3 regions of the Paenibacillus sp. HGF5 genome follow, and region 1 is predicted to be linked to each of the others. Evidence: riboswitches for the same ligand, from Rfam matches in the RefSeq annotation. Region 1 holds a riboswitch; each other region holds the start of a gene.
What was found. Region 1 has a riboswitch for thiamine pyrophosphate ahead of HMPREF9412_RS25065 (ECF transporter S component). Riboswitches for the same ligand answer to the same signal wherever they lie in the genome.
Positions count from the first base shown of each region.

Region 2: linked by a shared signal. The riboswitch ahead of HMPREF9412_RS22775 (ABC transporter substrate-binding protein) and the one ahead of HMPREF9412_RS25065 (ECF transporter S component) in region 1 are both predicted to bind thiamine pyrophosphate.
Region 3: linked by a shared signal. The riboswitch ahead of HMPREF9412_RS02815 (YkoF family thiamine/hydroxymethylpyrimidine-binding protein) and the one ahead of HMPREF9412_RS25065 (ECF transporter S component) in region 1 are both predicted to bind thiamine pyrophosphate.

Region 1 covers NZ_AEXS01000153.1:47,888-51,160, forward strand. The annotation lists gene HMPREF9412_RS25060 (ABC transporter ATP-binding protein) at 1-868, opposite strand, end outside; gene HMPREF9412_RS25065 (ECF transporter S component) at 861-1,490, opposite strand; TPP riboswitch at 1,582-1,694, opposite strand; gene asd (archaetidylserine decarboxylase) at 1,860-2,663, shown strand; gene HMPREF9412_RS25075 (SDR family oxidoreductase) at 2,761-3,273, opposite strand, start outside.
Region 2 covers NZ_AEXS01000144.1:3,125-6,397, reverse strand. The annotation lists gene HMPREF9412_RS22785 (ABC transporter permease) at 1-553, opposite strand, end outside; gene HMPREF9412_RS22780 (MTH1187 family thiamine-binding protein) at 550-843, opposite strand; gene HMPREF9412_RS22775 (ABC transporter substrate-binding protein) at 933-1,964, opposite strand; TPP riboswitch at 2,085-2,194, opposite strand; gene HMPREF9412_RS22770 (VOC family protein) at 2,369-2,752, opposite strand; gene HMPREF9412_RS22765 (GGDEF domain-containing protein) at 3,010-3,273, shown strand, end outside.
Region 3 covers NZ_AEXS01000019.1:18,363-21,635, forward strand. The annotation lists gene HMPREF9412_RS02805 (ABC transporter permease) at 1-25, opposite strand, end outside; gene HMPREF9412_RS02810 (nitroreductase family protein) at 545-1,147, shown strand; TPP riboswitch at 1,331-1,433, shown strand; gene HMPREF9412_RS02815 (YkoF family thiamine/hydroxymethylpyrimidine-binding protein) at 1,518-2,120, shown strand; gene HMPREF9412_RS31905 (hypothetical protein) at 2,194-2,289, opposite strand; gene HMPREF9412_RS02820 (nucleotidyltransferase domain-containing protein) at 2,407-3,105, opposite strand; gene HMPREF9412_RS02825 (class I SAM-dependent methyltransferase) at 3,249-3,273, shown strand, end outside.

The DNA.
Region 1 (3,273 bases):
ACGATGAGTCTGCCTCATGCGTGAGACTTCCCAGCTCATCGCCTGGCGCGTCTACCGGAGCAAACAGCTCCCGTCCTGCCCGAGACTCCGCATAATCCTCCCATACGCCGGGATACCAGATGCCATACGCCTGAAGCTCGCGCGCATATTCGGCGAATATCGCTGCCGGCGGGCCATCGCCCAGAATGGCGCCATCCGGGGTGAACAGCACCACGCGGTCCACGTATTGAGCCATTTCTTCAATCCGGTGCTCCACGATAATCAGCGTACGCCCTTCCGATACGGCCTTCACCGCAGACCAGATTTGCTCCCTGCCTTCCGGGTCGAGCAGCGCGGACGGCTCATCAAGGAACAGCACCTCCGGCTCCAGCAGAAGGGCCGAAGCCAGCGAAAGCCTCTGCTTCATCCCCTGCGACAGATGACTGATCGGCATATGCAGCTCCTGAAGGTCAAGCCCTACCTCATGCAGGACGGCTTGCATTCGCTCCTTCATCTCGTCGCGGGGAACGCTGAGGTTCTCCAGCACGAAGGCCAGCTCTTCATCCACGTACGGCATGCAGAACTGGGTATCCGGATCTTGGAATACATATCCCCAAGAGCGAGGCACCAGCTGAGCTTCGCATTTCATCGGCACCTCCGTGGCGCGGGGAATCATCCCGCTAAGCACCTGAAGCAGCGTGGATTTGCCGCAGCCGCTCGGACCGAGCAGCAGCACCTTCTCCCCCCGGGCAGCCGAGAAGGACAAGTCCTTAAACATCAAACGCTCCTCGCCCGGATACTTCAGGCGCAATCCCTCCACGTGCACGGCCTGCTCCGTAACCGCCTCGGCGGTTGAAGCCGAAACCCAGCGGGCGGCGGTTTTAGACATGGCGCGGATCATCCAGTGCTTCGTAATCCTTCTTGGACGCGGGGCGCAGCAGCGATGTGACGCCCGTACGGTCGAGCGCTTTGGCCAGCAGCAGCATGAGCAAGCCGGCAATGACGGCGCCGCTGAGGATCCGCATGCCATACTTGGCCAGGAACATCCAGGTCTGCAGATCATCGGTATAGCTGTAATAGAAGTCCATCACCATCGAGCCGACCGCCGCGCCGGCCCCGGCAATCGCCACCGTCCACGCCGAGGTGCTCCGGTAACGGAACGCCGCGAATACCAATTCCGCGCCCAGCCCTTGAATGAGGCCGTACAGCAGCAGCGTCAGTCCCCAGCCGCTGCCGAACAGAACTTCCACGTGGGCCGCCGCCACCTCCGCGATGATAGCCACTCCCGGCTTGCGGATCAGCAGGTAAGCGAGCGTGGCCGCTGCGAACCACATGCCGTATAACAGTTCATCCGCTTCGAAGAACAGCGGTTTCAGCAGATTGTAAACCGATCCCCAGAAGTGATAAATGACGCCGAGCACAAGCGATACCAGCACCGTCACCAAAATATCGCTTAAACGCAGCCCTTTTCTAGGCTGTACCCCCAATTTCTCTCGCACTGACGTTCCCATAACAACACATTCCCCTCTCCACCGCTATTTTTGTATGAACACAACAAAAAACCGTCTGGAAAAACGCGCAGACGGAAAAATAGGCCCTATGTAGGCAGGGTCGGATATTCTCTACGCTGGCATTACCCAGTTCAGATTAACGGTCAACAGCGGATAGCAGCTGCAATCTCAGCCTGATTCACTCAAGCCCCCGTATTCCCTATTCGGTTTCATGTTAATCTTAAAATACACATTCGTTCCCCAATTAGCAAGAACCTTTTTTCAAAAATGGCTATTTATTGATTTCCGGCTCATTCTATGTCAATATCAGAGTGATTGGCTTTTCCACCAACGTTTTATTGCCGACACCTATGCACAAAGGAGAATGACATGGCTAAACAATTGCTGCGTCTGATGACCGAGCTGTCCTCCCGCAAGTGGCTGTCCCGCATTATGGGGCATTGTTCCCACAGCCGGCTGAGCCGTCATCTAATACCTGCATTTATACGAATCTACCAAATCCCGGCGCATGAAGCGGAGAAGGAGATCCACGAATACCGTTCGCTGAACGAATTCTTTTCCCGCCGGTTAAAAATAGGCCTGCGCGCCATAGACGACACCGCCGATGCCATGGTAAGCCCCGTCGATGCCACGATTTCGGCGATGTGCACCGTCAACGCCGGCACCATTCTCAGCGTCAAGGGACAGGATTATACCCTGAGCGAGCTGCTCGCCAAGTCACCGAGAATGGAGAATTACATCAACGGTTATGCATTCGTATTGTATTTAAGCCCGACCGACTATCATCGCATACATTCCCCGGTAACCGGCATTCAAGCGGAAAGCGAGCATTTGAAGGGCCGGGTATACCCCGTGAACGATTTTGCGATGACCCATATCCGGAACGTGCTCAGCCGCAACGAGCGTCTCATTACCTATATTGCCCATGAATTCGGCGAAGTTGCGGTCGTGAAGGTCGGAGCCATGAACGTAAGCAGCATCCGTTATGCCGACGAGAGCGTGAAGAAATACGACATCGGCGACGAACTTGCGTACTTTGAATTCGGCTCTACCGTCGTGCTTTTGACGGAGAACGGCACGTTTACTCCGCGCGGCGACTTGGAGCCGGGCTCCAAGGTGAAGATGGGGGAACTGCTTGGTTTGCTGCACCCTTCCACAGCCCGAAAAGGGTAATTCCTTTCTCCTTCCAAGCACCGCGCTACAAACTCCATGAAACATTCGACGGATGAATGATTAATGCCGGCCCAGCATGCGGTAGCTGCATGAATGTTTACCGCCTGCTCAGCAGCCGGTAAATGATCCGCTGAAACAGCCGATCCGGCAGCACGCCCTTGATCCGCGCGGTCATCCGCGTGCCTCGGGGCAGCGTATAGCGGAACCTGGGCTTGGACATAGACGCGATTCTTGCCACAAGCCTGGCTACCTCCTGTGGATCCCCGCTTCCCTTGGCCGTCCGCTCGGAATAGTCCAGCACGCCCTTCAGCAGAGCGTTGTAGGGTGATCCTTCCTTAACCTTTAACTCCCCAAAGCTCTTATTCCAGATCGGCGTGCCGTAGGCACCGGGCTGGACCAGCACGACATCAATGCCAAAGGGCATCAGTTCCATGGACAGGCTCTCGCCGAACCCCTCCAGCGCAAATTTGGACGCCGCATAGGGACCATAACCCGGAAAGCCGACCCTGCCGCTAATGCTGCTCATGAGAATGATTTTGGACCGTCCGGACTTGCGCAGCAGCGGGAGCATATGCTGCGTCACCGATACGGTCCCGAAGAAATTCGTCTC
Region 2 (3,273 bases), on a different contig from region 1:
CCGCGATGCGGATCCCGGAGAAGATGGAGGGGAGCGCATGCGGCAGCTCCAGCTTGGTGAAGATCTGCCATGAAGTGGCTCCCGCCATCTGCATGTAATTCATCATGGTGCGGTCGGTACGCGCCAGTCCGTCCAGGGCGGCAACGGCTACGGGGAAGAAGCAGACCAGGGTAATCACGATAACCTTGGGCAGCATGCCGAAGCCGAACCAAATCATGAGGAGCGGGGCGAGAGCGATCGTCGGCACGTTCTGGCTAAGAATAAGAAGCGGATAAAGGGCAGTTTTGAGAAAAGGCACCAGATGCAGGGCCAACGAGATGACAAGGCCGATCGCCGTACCGATCATAAATCCGACCAGGGTTAATTGCAGCGTGGCTAGCGTATGCTGAAAAAGACCGGAGGCGCCGGTGGCGGCTTCATGCCCGATGGCCGTCGGCGCCGGCAAAATATACGGCTCTATATCGAATACCGATACCGCGGCCTGCCATACCGTCAAAAAGAAAAGGACCGCCGCAACGGGCGGCCAAACGGAGCTCCACCAGCCTTTTCTCATGGACGGTATTTCTCAGTCAGCTTATCCATGCTGATGCCGCCCGGATGGTGCGCGATTTTGACCTGGGATATGACGCTGGGACTTCCCGCTTTCACCAGCGCCTCATGCATGCGCTCAACGATCTTCAACAGCTCGGAAAGCTCTCCTTCCAAGGTGGTTTCGAGCGCATGGACCTCGTATTTCACGCCCGACTCCTGTATGACCCGGATCGCTTCATCCACATAAGGAATGCTGTCGCCTCCATCCGGCGTTCTGGGTATCACTTGTATGCTCAAGAGGGTGTTTGCCATCTAAACTCATCCTTTCATGCAAGCTATATTGTAATGGAAGAGAGGCAGCCTGCCATGGCAGGCCGTCTCTCTTCCAAATTAAATGCATCCTATGGTTTTTCCGGTAAAAATTCATTGGTGAAGGCGCTGTCCGCATCGAGCTCCTTCTCGAGCAGCTTGCGTTCAAACATCCAGTCTGCATACCCCGACCATACTTCGGCTTTCTGCTCGCCCCAGCGGGCAGCATCATCCTGATAGCGGGGACTCAGCCATTTCTGGCTGGCAAGAACCAGCTCGGCATCCAGCTCGGGAACGGCCTTCGTCAGCAGCGCAGCTGCATCCTCAGGATGTTGAATCGCGTAGTCGTATCCTTTTGAGGTCGCCCGCATGAATGCTTTGACAAGCTCCGGGTCCTCCTGGATCAGCTTCTCGTTCGTTACGATCACCGGCGTGTAATAGTCAAGCTGCTCGGAGTAGTCCTTCACATAGATCATGTCAAGCGGCTCGTTCCGGAGCTCGGCTTCGATACCGGTCCAGGCATAGAAGATCCAGGCAAAATCAATATCGCGTTTGACGGCCGTAAAATAATCGGCATCGCCCATGTTAACCATATTTACTTTGCTGACATCGGCACCGTCGATCTCCATGATGGATTTCATGACGGCTTCCTCAACAGGCGAGCCCCAGCCGCCGTAGGATTTCCCTTCAAAATCGCCAGCCTTGACGATCCCCTTGTCCTTGGGGGCGGCAAAGCCGGATGTATTATGCTGAATAATCGCCGCAATGGAGACGAGCGGCAGACCTTGGGTTCTGGCAAGCGTGACGCCTTCCTGGTAGCTGATGCCAAACGGCACCTTGCCGGATGCGACCAGCGTATCCGTTCCGCCGGCCCCCGGCTGGACGATCTGGACGTTAAGCCCTTCTTCCTCGTAATACCCGAGCTCCTTGGCCGCATACAGTCCGGTGTGGTTTGTGTTGGCCGACCAATCGAGCATCAGCTGTACATCGCGGAGCTTTTCGGCCGCCTGGCCGTCTGCGCCTTCGGTACCTGTGTTTTCGTTCTTTCCGCCTGTACCGCATCCCGCCGCAACCATCAGCAGGGCGCAAGCGAGAAGCAGTGCCATCCATTTTCCCCTCTTCATCGTATCTTCTCTCCTTTGAATTCTCTTCTCTTTCTATGACCTCGTTAACTCCACAAAAAAAGCGCCCCGAATGATATCAGGACGCATGACGGCGTAAGTGTATACCACGGCAAATCATAGCTGCCGCAAACATGGACTTCCTACGCTGGCATTACCCAGATCAGGTGTAAGGGTCAGTATCATCGGATACACTCTCAGCCGGCCAAATTCCAGCTCCCCCGGGATTTATGAAGTTTCGGACGTTACATCCGTTATTATAGTCCTAACGCAAAGACCTGTCTAGTTCGGAAGGGGATGCGAACGAGGCAGGTCTTCGTATTGGACATGGCTTGTGCAGTTGGAAGAATGAACCCCGTTAACCATTCACGGGATGAAGCAATTAATAGGATCCTGTTCGCCAGCGGTTAGCGCTGGAAGAACTCAATCCATTCTCCTTCGGGACCGTGCACGAAGAAATAGCGGTACCCGTTCGGAAGCGTTACGATTTCCTCGTCAAGATGAGGTACGTCCAGTCCCTGAACGCGCGCATATTCCGCTTCGATATTATCGGTGCTGACGGCAAAATGATGGACGGTGCCTTCTGCGGGAAGCGTGTCGCTGTAACCCTGAATAAGCTCGACTTCCGTTTCGTCGCTGCCGTTAAATCCGAGGAATGCCAGCTGGATGACGCCATTGGTATGGGTAAGGCGATCCTTCAGTTCAAGTCCTACGACGTTTGTGTAAAAAGCAATCGTGGCTTCAAGGTCCCGGACGACAATGCCGACATGATCCAATCGTTTCTGTGACAAGGCAAACACCCTTTCCGATTCATATGAGATATGACTGAAATATTATCACATAATTCCTATACGTCAAGTGGGTCTTGAGGACGACAATTTTTGGGTGCGCGATGGTTTAATAGAGTAGAATCGACGGTCTTTCTTTCATTTCCTCTTCTTTACTTTTAGGTGGGTAAAAAGTATCATGAGAACTATAACTATTAATTCAAAAGACCTAACAAACAAGCATTGAAGAAAGCTTGCCTTTTGGCCGAGGAGGAATGCTTATGAGTCCAACTCCAGCAGATCATCTGTGGATTCGACTCGCCGTCACATATGCATTCATTCAGATAATGACCGTTCTGTGGATGCCTGATGCTTTATTGCTTCAGCGTGTTCTAGTCATTATGGCTTCCGCTGCCGCTTCCGTCTATTTACTACGGATCAGTCGGCATTACGAGCCGCATCTTCGAAGGTTTTGGCTTATCGCAAGTGCCGGGCTGATGGCGGATGCCTCGGCTCGAATCATCGATGCTTGTTATTTTTTGCTG
Region 3 (3,273 bases), on a different contig from region 1:
CTGCGAATAAGTATCTAATCTTCATGGCTCTTCCTTCTATGCGTATGTCTGTCGAAACCCGGCAGTCAGCAATTCCCCAACCATTCTCATTGAGATTGATTATCAATTGCGTTCTGATATGGATTATATCATTCTCATTCTCAGTCGACAAGTATAATTGAGAATGAAAATCATTTAATTTGTTCATCCAAGTATCATTTGTTCATGATTTGTTCATAATATGGAGTTTCGCCGAGATCAATTTTATATCGCTGAGGCTGAGCTGCTTAGATTCGGGGTTCCCGAAATACATACATATTGGAAGCTGATTTAATTCTCAGTAACCGGGTATAAAAAATATAAATTAACTTTCCTTCGAAGCGTTGACAATACCTCTAAGTTATATTAATATGCTAACATAATTATTATTTCTAACTAAACGTAAGTTAATGTGAAATGATAATTCAACGACAGCAATTCAACTCAACATGCATATTTGCTTGAATTAAAGGACATCTTTGTTATCAGGCTTATGCAAACATGATTACATCAGGAGGTTTTTTCAATGTCTAAAGATTTTTCAGCAGCACTTAAGCATCGTCGTTCCCATTATGCCATCAGCAAAGACCCGGTCATTTCCGACGAACGCATCCAGGAGATTGTTAATGAAGCCGTTAAATATACTCCGTCTTCTTTCAACTCCCAAAGCGCACGCGTCGTTGTACTGCTTGGCGAACAGCATGACAAACTGTGGAACCTGACCGAAGGCATTCTGAAAGAAGTTGTCGGAGACGAAGAGGCTTTCAAATCCACAGCTGAAAAAATGGGCGCATTCCGCGCTGGATACGGCACGGTTCTCTTCTTCGAGGACAATAACGTAGTTGCCGACCTGCAGCAAAAGTTCGCGCTGTATGCCGACAATTTCCCGGTTTGGTCGAACCAATCCAACGGCATGCTGCAATTCGTGGTATGGACGTCCCTCGAGGCAGAAGGCCTGGGCGCATCCCTCCAGCATTACAACCCGTTGATCGACGAGAAAGTGAAGTCCGAATGGAACATTCCGGAAAACTGGAAGCTGATCGCTCAAATGCCTTTCGGCAAACCGGTTGCAGATCCGGGCGAAAAAGAATTTGCGCCGCTTGAAGATCGCGTGAAGGTATACAAGTAAGCCGTAGCCGGCATAAGCCGCCTATCCAAGTCCAGAGGATTGGAGCAGGCGGCTTTTTTATGGTGCCCTGCCATTGAAAACCTGCCGCCAAAACGATACAATAACACAGGAAGCAGGCCTTTCGCCTTCTGATCTTCGGAAGTTCTTGGAGCCAGCTTGATTACCAACTGCATATTTGATGTTTGGCTGTACTAGGGGTGCCATGTGCTGAGAGACGGCGGGCTGCCGTTAACCCTTATCACCCGATCTAGATCATACTAGCGTGGGGAAGTGTAGCATTTATGTTTATTTTTTTGCGTAGGCATAACTGCACTTCTTCATGGGGTGCGGTTTTTTTGCGTGGACTTATACAATGGGGAGGAAAAAATTTATGAATGAGCTTGTATGCGGAACGAGCCGGATCGTGGGATGCCGGTTCTCGGTATTTCCCATGACGGATCGGTTCGTGGAAGTGATCACGGAGGCGCTTCGTTCCGTGGATTCGGAAAAGGTCTGGATCCAAACGGATGATGTAAGCACTTGTATTCGCGGACGTGCGGAGCATGTGTTTGATGTGACGAGAGCGATATTCGCTCATGCCGCGGCTAGCGGCGTGCACACGGTGTTTAACGGTACTTATTCTATCGGCTGCCCAGGCGATACGGATGCCGATGCGTATATGGACGAGGATTCGACCCGCTTAAACCACGATATCGGGGAACACGCCGATATCGAAACGGCCTGCCAATTCGCGCTTTACCCGATGGGTAGCGCCGATTACATGGATGTCATTTACGCAGAAGTGGATCGTGCGAAGGCAGCGGGCACATTCGGCGGAAGCGTTCATTACGCCAGCCGATTGGACGGGGCGTTGTCCCGGGTGTTCGGATCACTCGAAGACGCGTTCCAACATGCGATTCAATCCGACAGCAGCCATCTGGTCATGACCGCGGTGGTTTCGGCCCACAGCCCATCTCCCAAATCCAAAGCTTAAGGTCCTTTCCAACAGATAAAGGCCCGGCAAGCGCCGGGCCTTTATCGATTGCAGGCAAGAATATTGACGGTGTTTAAACCCAAGCACTCAAGATGATTACGAGCAGGATAAAGAGAACCAATATAGTTCCTACTGAATTGCCCCATGCGCCGCCGTATGCTCCGCTCATGAAGATCCCTCCTGGATTTAAAAGAATGACGTGAGTTAATCACGTTATTATCTTATTGCTTGTGGCGGGCGAGCGTCACGGCTAATGTACCCCCCTCTTTTTTTATGCAGGGCTTATTTATTCCTCATAACCGACCAGCAGCTTGCCTCCGTACGGGCTGAGCGCTTCCTCCGTCACTGCAATAAGGTCCGAAGGATCGTCCTCCCGATAAATCGCCAGAAGCGCTGCCTCCAGTCGATCCCCCATGGCTGGGCTATAGCCGTTGAACAAACGGAACAGCATCTTCCCTTCACCCGTCCACTCCCGGTTTGCCCTCAGCACGAATTCGCATAGAGTCGATGCTATTTTGTGTACCGTAAACCATTTTTCGCCTTCTCTGCGGGGACTTGTCAAGTCCAGCAAAAACTCGGTTAGCATGTAGCGGTATTCGGCAATATCGCTCGGCGACAAGGGCATGGGGCCGTAATTCAAATCACTCCGGGCATCCGCCCGAACCTCTTCTCCCTCAGGCAACGAACGCAGCACCGTACCTTCGGCGACCATCCGCTGTAAAGACGGATTCGCCGCCAGCACTCCCACGTCGAAATATTCGCGATAGGAGGATAAGGACAATATGAATATTTCCGCGATCCAGCCATGCGCTTCGATCGTCTTCCTGCTGAAGTCATGTCCGTCCCGTTCAATGACGATGATGTCCAGATCGGATTGTTCATTATATTCGCCACTGCTCGCGCTGCCGCCAAGTACGGCAAGCAAGCAGTCGGGATAATTTCGTTGCATGACGCGTATCGCTGCCTCCGTCGGTTCCAGTCTCATGGACGTTTCCTCCATTAATTCTCTCATCCGCCACAAAAAAGGGCTCAAAATATTAAATTCAACGAAAACCCCAAACGTACCTGAATCATATGGTAAATAAACGATTACCCGCATTGACGATGAAGGAAGAAGGGATAGATGAGATGAATTACATTCACATGCTCTCCA